DNA from 2 places in the Klebsiella africana genome. Region 2 is predicted to be linked to the other one. Evidence: predicted binding sites of a transcription regulator. Region 2 holds the regulator's gene; the other holds the start of a gene.
The links. Region 2 encodes PhoB, which activates phosphate uptake and scavenging genes when phosphate is short. Its sites were predicted from a motif close to CTGTCATAAAACTGNCNNAT; they were not measured.
Positions count from the first base shown of each region.

Region 1: the regulator PhoB is predicted to act here: its motif matches at 4,923-4,942, upstream of kdgR (DNA-binding transcriptional regulator KdgR).

Region 1 covers NZ_CP084874.1:1,898,083-1,907,303, reverse strand. Annotated here, with positions in the region: gene rlmA (23S rRNA (guanine(745)-N(1))-methyltransferase) at 1-120, opposite strand, end outside; gene ftsI (peptidoglycan glycosyltransferase FtsI) at 182-1,927, opposite strand; gene cspE (transcription antiterminator/RNA stability regulator CspE) at 2,118-2,327, opposite strand; partial or broken gene LGL98_RS09220 (DUF2627 domain-containing protein) at 2,413-2,484, opposite strand; gene LGL98_RS09215 (YebO family protein) at 3,075-3,365, opposite strand; gene mgrB (PhoP/PhoQ regulatory lipoprotein MgrB) at 3,440-3,583, opposite strand; gene LGL98_RS09205 (YobH family protein) at 3,743-3,982, shown strand; gene kdgR (DNA-binding transcriptional regulator KdgR) at 4,040-4,831, opposite strand; gene LGL98_RS09195 (MFS transporter) at 5,009-6,379, shown strand; gene htpX (protease HtpX) at 6,445-7,329, opposite strand; gene prc (carboxy terminal-processing peptidase) at 7,564-9,221, opposite strand, start outside.
Region 2 covers NZ_CP084874.1:4,064,395-4,073,615, forward strand. Annotated here, with positions in the region: gene malZ (maltodextrin glucosidase) at 1-589, opposite strand, end outside; gene proY (proline-specific permease ProY) at 741-2,114, opposite strand; gene brnQ (branched-chain amino acid transporter carrier protein BrnQ) at 2,202-3,521, opposite strand; gene LGL98_RS19650 (hypothetical protein) at 3,513-3,854, shown strand; gene phoR (phosphate regulon sensor histidine kinase PhoR) at 3,934-5,229, opposite strand; gene phoB (phosphate response regulator transcription factor PhoB) at 5,251-5,940, opposite strand; gene sbcD (exonuclease subunit SbcD) at 6,123-7,328, shown strand; gene sbcC (exonuclease subunit SbcC) at 7,325-9,221, shown strand, end outside.

The DNA.
Region 1 (9,221 bases), 2.2 Mb from region 2:
TACCGGGAGCAGATTAACGTACCCCTCTTTCGCCAGGTCGAACTGGTGCCGCTGTGGGCAGGAATAGTGATGGTCGCTAAGGCTGAGCGGCGCGTGGCAAAGGGGGCAACTGTATGACATGACGGCTCCAGTGTCGCTGAAAGGGCGAAAGTGTAGCGCTATTCGCCCCTGCAGACCACTGTTACAGCGCCGGCCCCTGTGGGTGGCTATCGTGCATTACGATCAGATTCTCCGCCCCCTGCGGCATACCGTCCGGCATGACATTCTCCAGCCGCAGAACATCGCCCATGATCTGGCTGAACACCGGGGCGGAAACGGCCCCGCCATAGTAGGAACCATTGCTCGGATCGTTCATCACCACCACCAGCGCGAACTGTGGACGACTGGCGGGCGCCACGCCGGCGGTATAGGCCACATACTTATCGATATATTTGCCGTCCGGGCCGATTTTCTTCGCCGTCCCGGTTTTTACCGCCACTCGATAGTCACGCACCGCCGCTTTGGTTCCTCCCCCGCCCGGGAGCGCCACGCTCTCCATCATGTGCTCTACGCTGTGAACAATGTTTTCCGGCATCACGCGCGTGCCCATTACCGGCGGGTCGATACGGGTAATCGACAACGGCCGTTCAATACCGAAGCCGCCGATGGTAGCATAGACATGCGCCAGCTGGAGCGGCGTGACCATCAAACCATAGCCGAAGGCAAAGGTGGCACGATCCAGTTGCCCCCAGTAGCGGCGCTGGGGCATCAGCCCCGCGCTTTCACCCGTTAACCCTAGCCCTGTCGACTCACCGAAGCCGAAAGCTTTGTAGGTATCGATCAGATGCTGTACCGGCATGGCGAGCGAGAGATGCGACACACCTGTATCGCTGGACTTCTGCAGGATCCCGGTCAGCGTCAGCTCGGGATAATAGCCGACGTCGCGGATGCGATGGCCATCGAGAACAAAGGGATGCGTGTCCACCACGCTGTCCGGCTGGACGATACCTTGCTGTAGCGCGGTCATGATCACCAGCGGTTTGACGGTCGACCCCGGTTCGAAGGTATCGCTGATGGCGCGGTTGCGGAAATCATCCAGCGTAGCCGTATCGCGGTTATTCGGATTGAAATCCGGATAGTTGGCCATCGCCAGGATCTCGCCGGTATCAATTTTGATCAATACTGCCGCCCCGGACTCCGCTTTGTTCCAGCGGACGGCGTTGTCGAGGGCGTCTTCCGTCACCGTCTGCAGGCGTTCATCAATACTCAGCTGCAGATTATGCGCCGGTACCGGCGGCACTTCGGTAATATTCTCAATGACATTGCCATGTTTGTCTTTACGCACCAGACGTCGCCCGGGTTTTCCGGTCAGCTGGGCGTTAAAGCTTTTCTCCACCCCTTCGATGCCCTGATTATCGACGTTAGTAAAACCCAGCAGATTGGCAGCCACATGGCCAGCTGGATAGAAACGTCGCGATTCATCGCGGAGATAGACGCCTGGCAGATGCAGTTTATCAATCCACTCGGCCTGCTCGGGATTGATCTGGCGCGCCAGATAGAGAAAACGAGCGTGGGGATGACTCTGTACCCGCCGGGCCAGTTCTCCGAGGTTGAGGTGCAGCGCTTCGGCCATCGCCTGCCAGCGAGGCCCATAGCCCACACCGCCCTTCTCCATGGTGGTCTGCGGGTCAATCCAGATAGCGCTGACCGGAACGCTCACCGCCAGGGGTCGCCCCTCGCGATCGCTGATCATGCCCCGCTCAACCGCAATCGGCTCTTCGCGCAGCGATCGCATATCTTCTTGTTTCACAAGGTTATCGGGGGAAACTATCTGTAGCCAGCCCACGCGGACCAGCAGCAGGCCCAGACAACCGAGAATAGCCACACACAGTAACCCGAAGCGAATCGGGGTAAAGTTGGCCGTGGACTTCGTTTTTTTCTTTAGCACCTTAGCTCCGGCATTGTTTTGCAACCAACTGATTTAACAGAAAATTAGCAAAACAGACTGCTACACAATGCTAATAAAGTTGAGTATTTGCAACAAGGCGCGACGAGAGGGGGGAAAATGACATGCTTTGCAATAAAAACGCAAAAGCCCCGCGCAGGCGAGGCTTTTATACAAGAAGAGTGGTCTTGTATCAGATAGCAGTTACGTTAACTGCAGCCGGACCTTTCTGGCCGTCCTGAATTTCGAACTCAACGTTCTGGCCTTCAGCCAGAGTTTTGAAGCCGTTACCCTGGATAGCGGAGAAGTGTACGAACACGTCTTTGCTGCCATCAGCCGGAGTAATGAAACCAAAACCTTTAGACTCGTTGAACCACTTAACTTGACCTTTAATCTTTGCCATTTGCAAAATTCCTTAGACTGTTTTCTTCGCCTGCTGGCGTTTACCTAGATAAAACTGACACATAACTGCATGAGGCACTAATTTAAGGTTCGGCAGAGAAGCGGTATTCAACGACATCGTGTTTACTCAGGACTTCTTTACTGAAAATGCCACACATAAACAGAACTGTACCTCGTTTAACCCGAAACGTGTTATCACACACTACGTAAATAATGGCAAGCCATTTTTAAACGTGTCTCGATCGTTCGCACAAATTATAAGGTAATCATTTGATCGCCTGCACATTTATGCGTCTTTGCCGCCCCTGGCAAGGCGCTATAGCATAAGCCAATATCGCCACTGTGCTGCCTCATTACTGCAACTTTTTTACCATAGCTCAACAACTTCGCTTCGTCCAGGTATGTCCGTATACGAACTGCCATGCCGATGTCACCGCGAGAACAATGATGAATAGTGATGCGCATTATTCGTTATAACTGCAGACGAAAAATCGCTAAAGCCGCGTTAGTGTAGTGATAATAAAATCTGTTAGTCGCCGTACTAAAAATAGTGCTAATTCTGCACGTTAATAATGAAAAAATGATGACAGTGTCACGAGCCCGACAATAAGTGCGACGGAGAGGACTTTATTTACAGCGTGTAAAAAAGAAAATAATGCGCGGGAAAAGGAATAATGGAATAAGAATAAGATATTACTGCCAGCTATCATGCAGGTGCGCATCTTATGATGCACACCTGTCGAGCTCCTTAGCGTTCTGCGACCAGACGAATAAATTCATCGTCCGCTTTTGCCTTACCGGCAACGGTCGGCTCAGCAACGTCTTCTTTTTCCGGTGCATTAGCCTCGCAAAGACGACGTAACAGCGCATTCTGCCGCTTTTGCTGATCCAGCAGCGCCTGCAGCAGCGCTATCTGCTCGTTCGCTCGCGAACTGGCTCGGTTGACGAAGAACCATAACAACAGACCGACAAGGAGCAGCATCACGGAGACAGCCAGCGATGCCAGATTTACGATCCCAGAATTTAGTAACTCACTCATTTCACCACCTCAAAGAGAAGGCGTTCATTCTACCACCCATGTCGCAGAAGGAAATCAGTCGTCAGAAAAATGTCTTACCACGGGATAAATTTATTGATAGTGCAAATGCCGCTGAAAAACTGTACATCCTGGTCGCACATTACGTTAAGCATCTGAGTCCACAACAACAGGCAGCCTGCTATGATGACTATCAGTAAAACCCACCGTAATTTTTTCACTCCACTCTCCGCATCAGTACTTTATGTTGCCAGGATAACACGGCCTTCTTAAACCGCGGCTAACTGTATTACGAAAGGCAAGTTTAGGAATCATCGACTTGTTTCAAAACGTGTTCATGTCACAATCACAGCAAGGATCATACAAATAACGAGGCATCAATGCGATTAATCATTCGTACTATTGTCGTGGTGGTTATCTTATGGATTGGCGTATTATTGAGCGGCTATGGCGTATTATTCCACAGTGAAGAAAATGTCGGAGGGTTGGGACTGAAGTGTCAATATCTTACCGCTCGTGGCGTCAGCACCGCACTTTATGTTCATTCCAACAGTGGCGTGATCGGTGTCAGCAGCTGTCCACTGCTGCGTAAAAGCGCAACCGTGGTTGATAACGGCTAAGACTGCGCTGGCGACCACGAGAGAGCATCGCGGTCGCCACAGGCTTACGCTGTCGCGTCAAAACGGGTAGTCGTTGTATCCCATTTGTTCAGAAATCTTGCGCGCCGCCTGGTGCAACATCGCCACATATTCATGCAAACGTTCTTCTGAAAAACGCAGCGTTGGGAAAGAGATACTCAACCCGGCGATGACCACGCCAAAACGGTCGAATACCGGCACACCAATGCAGCGTAGCCCCTCTTCCTGCTCTTCGTTATCTTCGCCGTAACCCTGCTCGCGCACGCCATCCAGCACCTTAAGCAGCGCCTCCGTGCTGGTAATCGTCCGCTCGGTGCTGCGCTTATACTCCACGCCCTCGAGGATCTGCTCAACTTCACTACGATCGCGCCAGGCCAGCAGTACTTTGCCGATCGCGGTACTGTATAGGGGGTTGCGACGGCCAATGCGCGAGTACATCCGCAGGTTGTACATCGAGTCAATCTTGTGGATGTAGACAATGCTATCTTCATCCAGCGCGCCGAGGTGAATAGTCTCTTTCGTCAGTCGCGAGAGTTCGCGCATCTGAATATCCGCGCTGCGCACCAGATCGACGTTCTGCAGCGCGCGGGCACCCAGCTCGAACAGCTTGAGGGTGAGGGAGTATTTCTCCGACTCCCCTTCCTGTGCCACATAGCCCAGTGATTTCATGGTCTGTAAAAAGCGATAAACGGTGCTTTTTGACATCATGACGCGTTGGGACAGTTCGGTAATGCCAATTTCACGCTCTTCACCCAGCGCCTGTAAGATGCCAAAAACCTTTAATACCGAAGAGACAGAATCTGGCTGTTTATCCAAATCCGCACCTGCCATTTATCACCTCGTCGTAACTGTTTTATAAAATTTAGAACCGGTTTTTATTATAAATTCGCTGCCTCTGCGCCGCAATCATTCTTCTGCCACTTCGTTACAAATCTGCGACATACTGCGGATTAATCAATGCTAAACTCATCAATCAAAAAACCGTTTCATTTAAGACTCATTTTCACCATGGATAAAAATTCTTCTGATGGCGTGCCGTTGCCGCAACGCTATGGCGCCATTCTGACCATCGTGCTTGGGCTGACCATGGCCGTGCTCGACGGGGCTATCGCCAACGTCGCGCTGCCGACTATCGCCAGCGATCTCAATGCCTCACCGGCGGCGTCAATCTGGATCGTCAACGCCTACCAGATCGCCATTGTCATCGCCCTGCTGCCGCTCTCTTTTCTCGGCGACATGGTCGGCTATCGTCGCATTTACAAGATAGGCCTGGTGGTGTTTATCTTTACCTCACTGGCCTGCGCGCTATCGCGCAGCCTCGAAATGCTGACCTTCGCCCGCGTCGCTCAGGGGCTGGGCGGCGCCGCGCTGATGAGCGTCAACACTGCGCTGATCCGCCTGATTTATCCACAGCGCTTTCTTGGTCGCGGCATGGGCATTAACTCCTTTGTGGTCGCTGTTTCTTCGGCAGCTGGCCCGACTATCGCCGCGGCGATCCTCTCCCTTGCCTCATGGCAATGGCTGTTTTTAATTAACGTCCCGCTCGGGATTGTCGCTTTTGTCCTGGCAATGCGCTTTCTGCCGCCCAACAGCGCCCGCAGCAAAATCATCCGCTTCGATCTGCCCAGCGCCATCATGAACGCCCTCACCTTCGGGCTGCTGATCACCGCCCTGAGCGGTTTCGCCCAGGGGCAGTCCACGCAACTGGTGCTGGCGGAGGTGGCGGCCATGCTGGTGGTGGGCTTTTTCTTCGTTCGCCGCCAGCTCAAAATGCCCGTCCCGCTGCTGCCGGTCGACCTGCTGCGCATCCCGCTCTTCTCCCTGTCTATCTGCACCTCCATCTGCTCCTTCTGCGCGCAGATGCTGGCGATGGTCTCCCTACCCTTCTTCCTGCAGTCGATGATGGGGCGCAGCGAAGTGGAGACCGGTCTGCTGCTGACGCCGTGGCCGCTGGCGACCATGGTAATGGCGCCGCTGGCTGGCTATTTGATTGAGAAGTGCCATGCGGGGCTGCTGGGAGCCATCGGTCTGCTGATTATGGCCTGCGGCCTGTTTGGTCTGGCGCTGCTGCCGTCATCACCATCCGATCTGGATATCATCTGGCGCATGGCGCTGTGCGGCGCCGGCTTCGGGCTGTTTCAGTCGCCGAACAACCATACCATCGTTGCCTCGGCTCCGAGCCACCGTAGCGGCGGTGCCAGCGGGATGCTGGGTACCGCTCGCCTCCTCGGCCAGAGCACCGGCGCGGCGCTGGTCGCGCTGCTGTTCAACCTGCTCGGCAACAGCGGTACCCATACCGCCCTGCTGCTGGCCGGTATCCTGGCTACCGTTGCCGCATTGATTAGCGGTCTGCGCGTCACCCAGCCGCGCGCCGCCTGACGGGCAGCAAAAAAAATCCGCAGCGTGAGGGCTGCGGATTTTTGTTTTCAGCGTCAGATGACGAATTACTTCAGATACTCACCGCTACGCAGGGCTTCAATACGCTTATCCAGCGGCGGGTGAGTCATAAACAGCTCGCTCATGGATTTCGCTTTACCGTTGATGCAGAACGCCATCATGCTGCTGGCTTCCTGCGGCTCATAGCTGGTTTTCAGACGCTGCAGGGCAGCAATCATCTTCTCGCGGCCCACCAGGCGCGCCGAGCCGGCGTCAGCATGGAACTCACGGTAACGCGAGAACCACATGGTGATAATGCTCGCCAGAATACCGAACACCAGCTCCAGCACCGTGGCGACGGCGAAGTAGATCAGCGGGTTACCATTGCTGCTCTCCCCTTCATCTTCCCGGTTGCCGCCGAGGAAACCGGCCGCAATCTGCGCAATAACACGCGAGATAAAGATAACGAAGGTGTTTACCACCCCCTGAATCAGCGTCATGGTCACCATGTCGCCATTGGCAATGTGGCTGATTTCATGGGCAATAACCGCTTCCGCTTCATCACGGCTCATGTTTTGTAGCAGCCCGGTGCTGACGGCGACAAGCGAGGCGTCGCGACGCGCGCCGGTGGCGAAGGCATTGATATCCGGCGCGTGATAAATAGCCACCTGCGGCATGGCAATACCCGCCTGCTGCGCCTGTTGTGCAACGGTGTTCATCAGCCAGCGTTCCGTTTCGTTACGCGGCTGCTCGATCACTTCCCCACCCACAGACTTCAGCGCCATCCACTTCGACATCATCAGCGAAACGATAGAACCACCGAAGCCGAACAGCAGGGCCATGATCAACAGACCGGTCATGCTGCTGGATTGGATCCCCGTGAGGCTTAACACCAGCCCGAACACGACCATCACTGCCAGGTTCGTCAGCAGGAAAAGCGCGATTCGCATCATAATTTTCTTTTTACCTCAATTTAACAAAACGCACTATGCGATTACCCACATCGTATGGGTCAGGCTGCAATTTTCAACCATCAACCCCCGCTAAGTCACGATAAAAACACAACTTTACATTTTGTAGCATCTTGCTGACAGCGGCTGATCAGGTTGACATTTTGTTAGCTGAGCTGAATGGCGATGACAAAGCTCGAAAAAAAACGGGCACCTTCTGAGGTGCCCGTTAGCGACTTATTTACTGGCCGGCGGTTCTACTGCCGGGCGCGCTTTTTCAAGATGCGCCAGGTCGACCGCGATGTGGACCGTTTCATCAAGATACGGGTCCGGTTCCTGATAATCCTTCGGCAGATCGTCCAGTTTTTTCAATGGCGGTTTGCCTTCGCGTTTCAGGCGATCGTTAATCCGCGCCAGACGAATCGCATCATCCTCTTCGTTCTCTTTCTCACGCTGGGCGTAGTTCAGAGAGACGATGTTACGCTTGTCTTTCATCGCGTTATAACGGGCAATATCCTTCATGATGTACTGGAACTCCGGATCCTGCGCAATGCGCTCGTCGTGGCGCTTGAGCAGCTCCGGTCCAAACGGGGTCAGATCTCCGGACTTCACATAGGTGGCCGCATTGATACTGTCCCACGGCAGAGCGTTGTCTTCATACTGCTCGCCGGTTTCGCGATCTTCATTGCCGGTTGGCATCATGATATCCGGCGTCACGCCTTTGCGCTGGGTACTGCCGCCGTTAATCCGGTAGAACTTCTGGATGGTGTACTGGACGGAGCCTAACGCCGGCCAGTCCGGACGCAGCATCTGATCGTAGATGCGATTCAACGAGCGATACTGCTGTACAGTCCCTTTACCAAAGGTCGGTTCGCCAACGATCAGCGCGCGGCCATAATCCTGCATCGCCGCGGCGAAGATTTCAGACGCCGAGGCGCTAAAGCGGTCAACCAGCACCACCAGCGGCCCTTTGTAATAGACCACGCCATCGTTGTCGCTGTCTTCGCGCACCTTGCCATTGTTATCCCGCACCTGCACCACCGGGCCGGACGGAATAAACAGCCCCGAGAGCGATACCGCCTCGGTCAGCGCCCCGCCGCCGTTGCTGCGCAGGTCGATGACGATGCTGCTGACGTTCTGCTTTTCCAGCTTCTGCAGCTGCACTTTCACGTCATCGGTCAGGCCAACGTAAAAGCCCGGAATATCCAGCACGCCGACTTTTTCTTTACCGACGGTTTTCACCGACATCTTCACCGCGCGATCTTCCAGACGGATGCGTTCGCGGGTCAGGGTGACGATACGCGTCTTGGCTCCTTTACCGGCCGGCAGGATTTCAAGGCGAACCTTGCTGCCCTTCGGCCCTTTAATCAGCGCCACGACGTCATCCAGACGCCAGCCGATAACATCAACCATCGGCTTCCCGGTCTGGCCAACGCCAACGATGCGATCGCCGACGCTGATCGCTTTGCTCTTCGCGGCCGGACCGCCCGCCACCAGAGAATTAATGACGGTGTAGTCATCATCCATTTGCAGCACGGCGCCGATCCCCTCAAGAGAGAGGCTCATCTCGGTATTGAACTGCTCGGTATTGCGCGGCGACAGGTAGTTGGTGTGCGGGTCGATTTCGCGAGCGAAGGCGGTCATCGCCAGCGAGAAGACATCTTCGCTGTTGGTTTGCGCCAGACGACGGATCGCAAACTTATAGCGACGGGTTAAGGTGTCGCGGATCTCTTTATCGTCTTTACCCGCCAGCTTCAGGCTTAACTGGTCAAATTTAACCTTAGCGTCCCACAACTTATTCAGCTCGGCCTCGTCTTTTGGCCACGGCGCTTTGGAACGGTCAAGATTGAAATTGTCGTTGCCGGTAAAGTCCATCGGACGTTCCAGCACCTTCA
Region 2 (9,221 bases):
GAGCGGTTACGCCGAGCTGCTTCAGATAGGGAAGTTTTTCGCTGATGCCGTCGAGATCGCCGCCGTAGAACGTCGACCCGCCCGCCTCGCCGGTTAACGGTTCGTCCCACCCCTTGCGCACAATCTCCCGTCCCGCCGCATGATGGTAATAGACCGCATCCTGGTCGGCGTCACGCGCGGCGCTGCGGGCAAAGCGATCGGGAAAAATTTGGTAGAAAACCTGGTCGGCTACCCACTGCGGGCCGGCGTCCGGCAGGTCAATGGCGAACTGCTCCAGCCTGGCCGGCGGGAATCGGGTGAAGCCTTGTGGCGTAAACCAGCGCTGATGGTCGGCCCACAGCAGCTTAAAGCTGTAGCGGCGGCGCGGCTGGCCGCTGGCGAGAGAGATTTCGCCGCGCCATGCCACCACGCCTGGCTGCGGCGCCTGGCGGAGCCGCTGCATCGGCAGCGACAGCTCTTCGTTATCCTCTTCCGCGCGCAGCGTGATCCGCTGCGGCAGCGACTCACCGCTTAACCACAGAGTAATAAATAGTCGGTCCTGTTGCACCTTGATAAAGGGTGCAACCGGAAGGTGCCATGCCTTCAACATCGTGAATCCTCATTGTGCAGAATGGGCACACCTTGCCATAGCCATCAGGCGCAGAACTCATCATCACAGGATTTTTTGGGGGAGGATAACGGGGGAGGACGCGGGACCGTAAGCCGCCCCGGTCGCGCGATGCTGACCGGGGCGATGTTGATTACTGCGCCTGCGCCAGACGGCGCTCACGGCGGGTCTTAAAGACCCAGCCGAGCAGCAACAGCGCAATCCACGCTATACCGACGTACAGCGAGATACGGGTGTCCGGATGATAGCCGATCAGGGCGATAATAAAGGCCAGGAACAGCAGGCCGATCACCGTGGTCACCACCCCGCCAGGGACTTTGAACTTCAGCGCCTTGACCTCTTCTGGCGACAGACGGCGGCGGAAGGCAATCTGTGACAGCAGGATCATAATCCACACCCACACCGTGGCAAAGGTGGCCAGGGAGGCGATCACCAGGAAAACGTTCTCCGGCATGATGTAATTAAGGTATACCGCAAACAGCAACGCAATGGTCATCACCATCACTGTCACCCACGGAATACCGCGACGCGAGGTTTTGGCGAACACTTTGGGCGCACTCCCCTGCTCTGCCATGCCGTGCAGCATACGGCCCACCCCGAATACGTCGGAGTTAATCGCCGACAGCGAAGCCGTCAGGACCACGAAGTTAAGAATACTGGCCGCGAAGGTAATGCCCAGATGCTGGAAGGTCAGGACGAAGGGGCTGCCGTCGGTTCCCACCTGATTCCACGGGTAGATGGACATAATGACGAACAGCGTGCCGACGTAGAACACCAGAATACGCATCGGCACCGAGTTGATCGCGCGCGGAATGGATTTCTCCGGGTCTTTCGCCTCACCGGCGGTAATACCGATGATTTCGATGCCGCCGTAGGCGAACATCACCATCTGCAGCGACATCACCATCCCCAGCCAACCGTTGCTGAAGAAGCCGCCATTACTCCACAGGTTATGAATCCCCGTCGGCTGGCCACCGTTGCCGATCCCCCAGATAATGATGCCGAACCCGGCGAGGATCATGATGATAATGGTGGCCACTTTGAAGAACGAGAACCAGAACTCCAGCTCGCCAAACACCTTGACGCTCATCAGGTTGACGGCGCAGATGATCAGCACCACGCTGAGCACCCAGATCCAGTGCGGCACCGTCGGGAACCAGACGCCCATGTAGATACCGAAGGCGGTAACGTCGGCGATGGCGACGATCAGGATTTCAAAGCAGTAGGTCCAGCCGGTGATATAGCCCGCCAGACCGCCGAGGTTTTCCTGGGCATAGCGGGAGAATGAGCTGGCGGCGGGATTATGCACCGACATCTCACCGAGCGCCCGCATAATGATATATGCCGCGACGCCACCGATAATGTAGGCCAACAGCACGCTGGGTCCGGCCATTTTAATGGCGTCGGCTGAGCCGTAAAAAAGCCCGGTGCCGATGGCGGAACCCAGGGCCATAAAGCGGATATGCCGGGTGCTTAGCCCGCGCTTAAGCTTGTTACTACTTTCCATCGTGGTCTTTTCAATGCCGTTTAACACAAAAAATAAAAAACCACGGAACCCGAAGTCCCGTGGTTAAACGCTTGTCCTCAACGCCAGTTAATGCGCGCTGGAAGTCACCTGACGTCCGGCTGCGCGATCCCAGATCACCGCGAGGATTACCATCACGGCAGTGGGCATCAGCCAGGCCAGGCCCTGCTCCGCCAGCGGCAGACGCGCGGTCCAGCCCGGCAGAATCGCGGCAAACGCCGATGACTTAATCCCGTCAATGATACCAAACATCAGGCTGATAAACATGGCCGGTGCGATAACGCGGGACGAATTATGCCACCAACCGCGGGTAAAGCTTAATACAACCAGTGCGATACACGGCGGATAGATAGCGGTCAGCACCGGAATCGACACCTGAATCAGATGGCTCAGGCCAAGGTTGGAGACCGCCATAGAGAACAGGCCGAGGATAAAGACCAGCGTGCGATAGGAGAACGGCAGATACTGGGCAAAGAACTCGGCGCAGGCGCAGGTCAGGCCCACCGCCGTCACCAGGCAAGCGATGAAGATCAGCGCCGCCAGCAGGAAACTGCCCGCCCCGCCGAAGGTATGCTGCACGTAAGCGTGGAGGATCGCGGCGCCGTTGGCGGACTGGTCCACGAGGGTGGCACTGTCAGAGCCCAGACGGAACAGCGCCAGATACAGCAGGGTTAGACCGACGCCCGCCATCAGGCCAGCCCAAACGGTGTAGCGGGTCAACAGTCGTGCTTCGCTGACGCCGCGTGAGCGAGCGGCATTAACAATCACGATGCCAAATACCATCGCACCAAGGGTATCCATGGTCAGGTAGCCGTTGACGAAGCCATTGGAGAAGGGCGCCGTGCGATACGCTTCCAGCGCGTCGCTGATCGGGCCCGCCGGCCAGACGATGGCGGCAACCGACAGCACGATCAGGGCAATAATCTTCAGCGGCGCAAGGAAATTGCCGACTGTATCCAGCAGTTTCCCCGGATAGAGCGAGACCAGGATCACCAGCGCGAAGTAGATAACGCTGTAGATCAGCAGCGGCAGCGGGCCGTCGCCGGTCAGCGGCGCAATGCCGACCTCAAAGGAGACGGTCGCGGTGCGCGGCGTCGCGAACAGCGGTCCCACCGCGAGATAACACACCACCGCCAGCAGGATACCGGCCACTTTACCAATCGGGGTGCTCAGGCTTTCAACACCGCCGCCGACTTTCGCCAGCGCGACCACCGTCAGCACCGGCAGCCCCACCGCAGTGATCAAAAAGCCGATCGCCGCCGTCCAGACGTGCTCGCCCGCCTGTAAGCCCACCATCGGAGGGAAAATAATGTTGCCTGCGCCAACGAACAACGCGAAGGTCATAAAGCCCAACGCTATGATGTCGCGAGATTTTAACTGATGGGTCATAAATTCATTACTGCCTGTGGATGTGGTGTTGTAAAAAATGGAAAAATACCGCGCTCCCCTCTCAGGGACGATACAGCGGCCATTGCCGGTAAACTCAGCGAGATATGCTCCCGAAGCGGCGTGGGAAAGAATTGTTTTTGGTATTACCACGCAAAAACAGTCTGTCATCGACTGCGCAAGCGCAATTTAAACGCTTATAACGTTTTAAAGCAAGGCACGATCGCAAAAGCAGATGATTATGCTGGTTATGACTTTCATACCAGAATCATTTACCATATTGATAGAAAACCCGTGGCTTATCATGCGAACAAAAAAGCAGCGCACGCTCATTAAATAGGCGAGAAAAAACGACTGCCAATGAAAATGACCAGCTGAAGCTGGTCATTGGCAAGATAAACTGACAGCGCGTCGATCAGGCGTCATTTTTGGCAATTAATCGTTCCGGGAGCAGGAAGCTAAAGCGGGTTCCCTTGCCCACTGTGCTGTCGATTTCCAGCCGGCTGTCGTGATGGTTAACCGCGTGTTTGACGATCGCCAGTCCCAGGCCGCTGCCCCCCGTTTGCCGGGAGCGAGCCTTATCCACCCGATAAAAACGCTCGGTCAGACGAGGAATATGCTCCGGCGCAATACCCGGCCCGTTATCCTCGACGCTGAACAGCGCCCCCTGTGGCGTTCGCTGCCAGCTAACGCGAATTTCGGTCCCTGGCGGGGTGTGGTTCACCGCGTTATAGACCAGGTTGGAAATGGCGCTGCGCAACTGCTCTTCATTACCCAGCACCTTGAGCTGCTCGTCAACGGTGAAGATCAGCGTCTGTTTTTCCTGGCTGAGGGTTTGCGCCTCGCGCTCCACCACCCGCAGCATCATCGGCACGTCGATGCGGTCATTCATCGCCAGCGCCGGCGCGGCTTCAATGCGCGACAGCGTCAGCAGCTGCTTCACCAGGCCTTCCATACGCTGAGTTTGCTCCCGCATGGTGTGCAGGGCCTTTTCACGGGTCGCCCCCTCCAGCACCTGCTCCTGCATCATCTCCAGATAGCCCTGCAGCACCGTTAGCGGGGTGCGCAGTTCATGGCTGACGTTGGCGAAAAAGTTCCGCCGCGCCCCTTCCAGCTGATGCATCTGCGTCACGTCGCGCGCCACCATCAGCCACTGCTTGTCGCTGTAGGGCATCACGCGAATTTCCAGATGACGGGCGTTATTTAGCACCAGATTGAGCGGCTTTGAAAAATCGCGTTGCTTCAGATAGTTGGCGAACTCGGGATAGCGCAGAAGGTTAAGAATGTTTTGGCCACTGTCGTCCGGCCAGCGCAGGTTTAGAATCTGCTGCGCCAGGCCATTACACCAGAAAATGGCACCCTCTTCCGTGGTCAAAACGACCGCATCCGGCAGCGATTCCGCCCCGCTGCGAAAGCGTTTAATCAGGCTTCCCAGCTCACGTCGACGCTTTTTATTACGCATCTGCATCTGATGCAGACCATACAGCAGCGGCTCCCAGCTGCCGCGGCCTGGCGGAGGAGTCATGCTCCGGTCCACCCATAGCCACCACGACAGGCGCATCAAATTCCAGAAATGCCAGATCAGCAAACCGGTCACTGCCGCCAGTAAAAACCACGGCAGATGGCCCACAAACGCCCCCAGAATCAGGGCCGGAATACACGCTAAAAAGAGCTCCAGCGCCAGCCTTTTCCATGACAGCCGTTCCAGCACGGGTCACACTCCTGTCAAAATTCAGAAACGGGCGGAGAAACGATACCCCGTGCCGCGAACCGTTTGCACCATACGATCATGGCCACTGTGTTCCAGCGCTTTGCGCAGGCGGCGAATATGGACGTCAACCGTGCGGTCTTCCACATAAACGTTGGTCCCCCAGACGTGGTTCAGCAGCTGTTCGCGGCTGTATACCCGCTCCGGATGGGTCATAAAGAAGTGCAATAATTTAAATTCCGTCGGCCCCATGTCCAGCGGATTGTCGCCGGTCATCACCCGGTGCGATGAAGGATCGAGGCTCAGTCCCTGCATTTCAATCACCTCTTCCACCGCCATCGGCGAAATACGGCGCATCACCGCTTTGATTCGCGCCACCAGCTCTTTCGGAGAGAAAGGCTTGGTAATGTAGTCATCCGCGCCGGTCTCCAGGCCGCGAACGCGATCCTCTTCTTCCCCACGCGCGGTCAGCATTACTACCGGGATATCCCGCGTCATCGCCTCACGCTTGAGCAGTTTAATAAACTGCAGCCCCGAACCACCCGGCAGCATCCAGTCCAGGAGAATCAAATCAGGCCAGGGTTCATTGAGTTGATTCACCGCGCTGTCATAATCTTCCGCTTCGACAGGCTGAAAGCCATTTTGCTCCAGAACAAAGCAGACCATCTCGCGGATTGGAGCTTCATCTTCAACGACCAGAATTCTTCTCGCCATTATTTACCCTGTGTTTTTTAGCCATCAGTATAGAAGTGCGGCGTCATTATGCGTCACTTTTGTGACAGATTTATGAAAAAAATGACCGTCTGATGATCGGGTATTTTGAAGCACGACGCGGACTTACCCCTCACCAACAAATGGTATACTGCCGCCCATGCTTTTTTCGCTAGGGAAGATTTATGCGCCTCCTTCACACCTCCGACTGGCACCTGGGCCAGAATTTTTACAGCAAAAGTCGCGCGGCCGAACACGACGCTTTTCTTACCTGGCTACTGGACCGCGCACAGGAGCATGAAGTCGACGCCATTATCGTGGCTGGCGATATTTTTGATACCGGCTCGCCGCCGAGCTACGCCCGCGAACTGTATAACCGTTTCGTCGTCCAGCTGCAGCAGACCGGCTGTCGCCTGGTGGTGCTGGCGGGCAACCACGACTCGGTGGCGATGCTCAATGAATCCCGCGATATCCTCGCCTTTTTACACACCACCGTGGTGGCGAACGCCGGCTACGCGCCGATTGAGCTGCCGTTGCGCGACGGCACGCCGGGCGCCATCTTCTGTCCGGTGCCGTTTTTACGCCCGCGCGAGCTGGTGACCAGCCAGGCCGGTCACTCTGGTCGGGAAAAACAGCAGCTACTGCTGCACGCCATCAGCGACTATTATCAGGAGCAGTATCAGCAGGCCTGCGCGCTGCGCGGCGATCGGCTGCTGCCCATCATTGCCAGCGGCCATCTGACCACCGTCGGCGCCAGCAAAAGCGATGCCGTCCGCGACATTTACATCGGCACACTGGATGCCTTTCCGGCGCAACACTTCCCCCCTGCCGACTACATTGCGCTGGGCCATATTCACCGGGCGCAGAGGGTCGGCGGCTGCGAGCATATCCGCTACAGCGGCTCGCCGCTGCCGCTGAGCTTCGATGAAACCGGTAAAGCGAAATCGGTGCACCTGGTGAGCTTTAACGACGGGCGCCTCAGCGCCGTGGAAACCCTGGAGGTGCCCGTGACCCAGCCTCTGGCGGTAATCAAAGGCGATCTGGCCGCCATCACCGCCCAGCTGGAGCAGTGGCGCGGCGTCGAGCAGGTCCCGCCGGTGTGGCTGGATATCGAAATCACCACCGAGGACTACCTGCACGATATTCAGCGGCATATTCAGGCGCTGACGGAGGATCTGCCGGTGGAAGTGCTGCTGGTGCGCCGCAGCCGCGAGCAGCGCGAGAAAATACTGCTCAATGCCCAGCGGGAGACGCTCAGTGAACTGAAGGTGGAGGAGGTATTTGAACGCCGGCTGGCGCTGACCGAAATTGACGATATGAAGCGCGCCCGGCTGCATGAGCTGTTCGCCCATACGGTGCATACACTCACCGCGAAGGACGAAAACGTATGAAAATCCTCAGTCTGCGTCTGAAAAACCTCAACTCCCTGAAAGGGGAATGGAAGATAGACTTTACCGCCGAGCCGTTCGCCAGCAATGGCCTGTTCGCCATTACCGGCGCCACCGGGGCCGGGAAAACCACGCTGCTCGATGCCATTTGCCTGGCGCTCTATCATGAGACGCCGCGCCTGAACAAAGTCTCCCAGTCACAAAACGACCTGATGACACGTGATACCGCCGAGTGTCTGGCAGAGGTCGAGTTTGAAGTCAAAGGCATCGCCTACCGCGCTTTCTGGAGCCAGAACCGGGCGCGCAACCAGCCGGATGGCAATCTGCAGGCGCCGCGGGTCGAACTGGCGCGCTGCGCCGACGGCAAAATCCTCGCCGATAAGGTCTCGGACAAGCTGGAACAAACCGCGACGCTAACCGGCCTCGACTATGGCCGCTTCACCCGCTCAATGCTGCTTTCCCAGGGGCAATTTGCCGCCTTCCTGAACGCGAAGCCGAGCGATCGCGCGGAGCTGCTGGAGGAGCTGACCGGCACGGAAATCTACGGCCAGATTTCAGCCATGGTCTACGAACAGCACAAAGCCGCTCGCCATGCGCTGGAGAAGTTCGAAGCCCAGGCGGCGGGCATCGTCCTGTTGACGGAGGCCCAGCAGCAGGCGCTGCAGGAAAGTTTGCAGGTACTTACTGACGAAGAAAAAGCCCTGCTGGTACAGCAGCAGAGCCAGCAGCAGCAGCTCCAGTGGCTGACCCGCCGCGACGAGCTGGCGCAGCAGCAGCAGCAGGCGGTCACCCGGCAGCAACAGGCCCGCCAGGCGCTGGCGGACGCCGCCCCGGCGCTGGCGAAGCTTGAGCTGGCCCAGCCTGCCGCCCAGCTGCGCCCCCTGTGGGAGCGTCAGCAGGAGCAAGCGGCAGGCCTGGCGCAAACCCGGCAGCGGATCAGTGAAGTAAATACTCGCTTACTTGCCAGCACCGCGCTACGCGCGCGCATCCGCCAGGGCGCCCTGAATGCCCAGCAGCAGCGTCAGGCTGAACTGGCCGATCTGGCGCAGTGGCTGGCCGCCCATGAGCGTTTCCGCTTATGGGGTCAGGAGATTGCTGGCTGGCGGGCGCAATTCTCGCAACTGACGCGGGATAAACAACAGCTCACGGCTCAGCGCACCCGCCTGGCCGCGCTGCGCCAGAAGCTGGCCGCACTGCCTGCCAGCTCTCTGTCACTGAGCGCGGATGACGTTGCGGCGGCGATAGAACAGCAAACCCAGTCGCGGCCGCTGCGCCAGCGCCTGATCTCCCTGCATGAACAGCATCAGCTGCTGCACAAGCGTCTGCGCCAGAACGCCGAGAGCGTCCAGCAGGCACAGACGGAGCAGGCAAAACTCAACGCCACCCTGACGCAACGTCGGGAGCAGTATAAAGACAAAAACCAGCACTATCTTGACCTGAAAGCGCTCTGCCAGCGGGAAGAAACGATTAAAGATCTGGAAGGTTACCGCGCCCGGCTCGAGGCGGGTAAGCCCTGTCCGCTGTGCGGCGCCTGTGAACACCCGGCGATTGAACAATACGCCTCGCTGACCCTCACGGATAACCAGCGCCGCCGCGATGCGCTGGAAAAAGAGGTCGCCGCGCTAAAAGAAGAAGGCCTGCTGATCCTCGGACAGGTCAACGCCCTGACGCAGCAGCTCCAGCGTGATACCGAAGCCGCCCAACGGCTCGCAGAGGAAGAGCAAGCGCTTACTAAAGCGTGGCAGGAGAACTGCGCCTCGCTGCAGATCGCGCGGGATATTACGCAAGAGATAAACGACTGGATGCAGGAGCAGGAGCGCTACGAGCAGCAGCTCTATCATCTCAGCCAGCACCTGATGCTGCAGAGTCAGCTCAACGATCAGCAAGCGCTGGAGC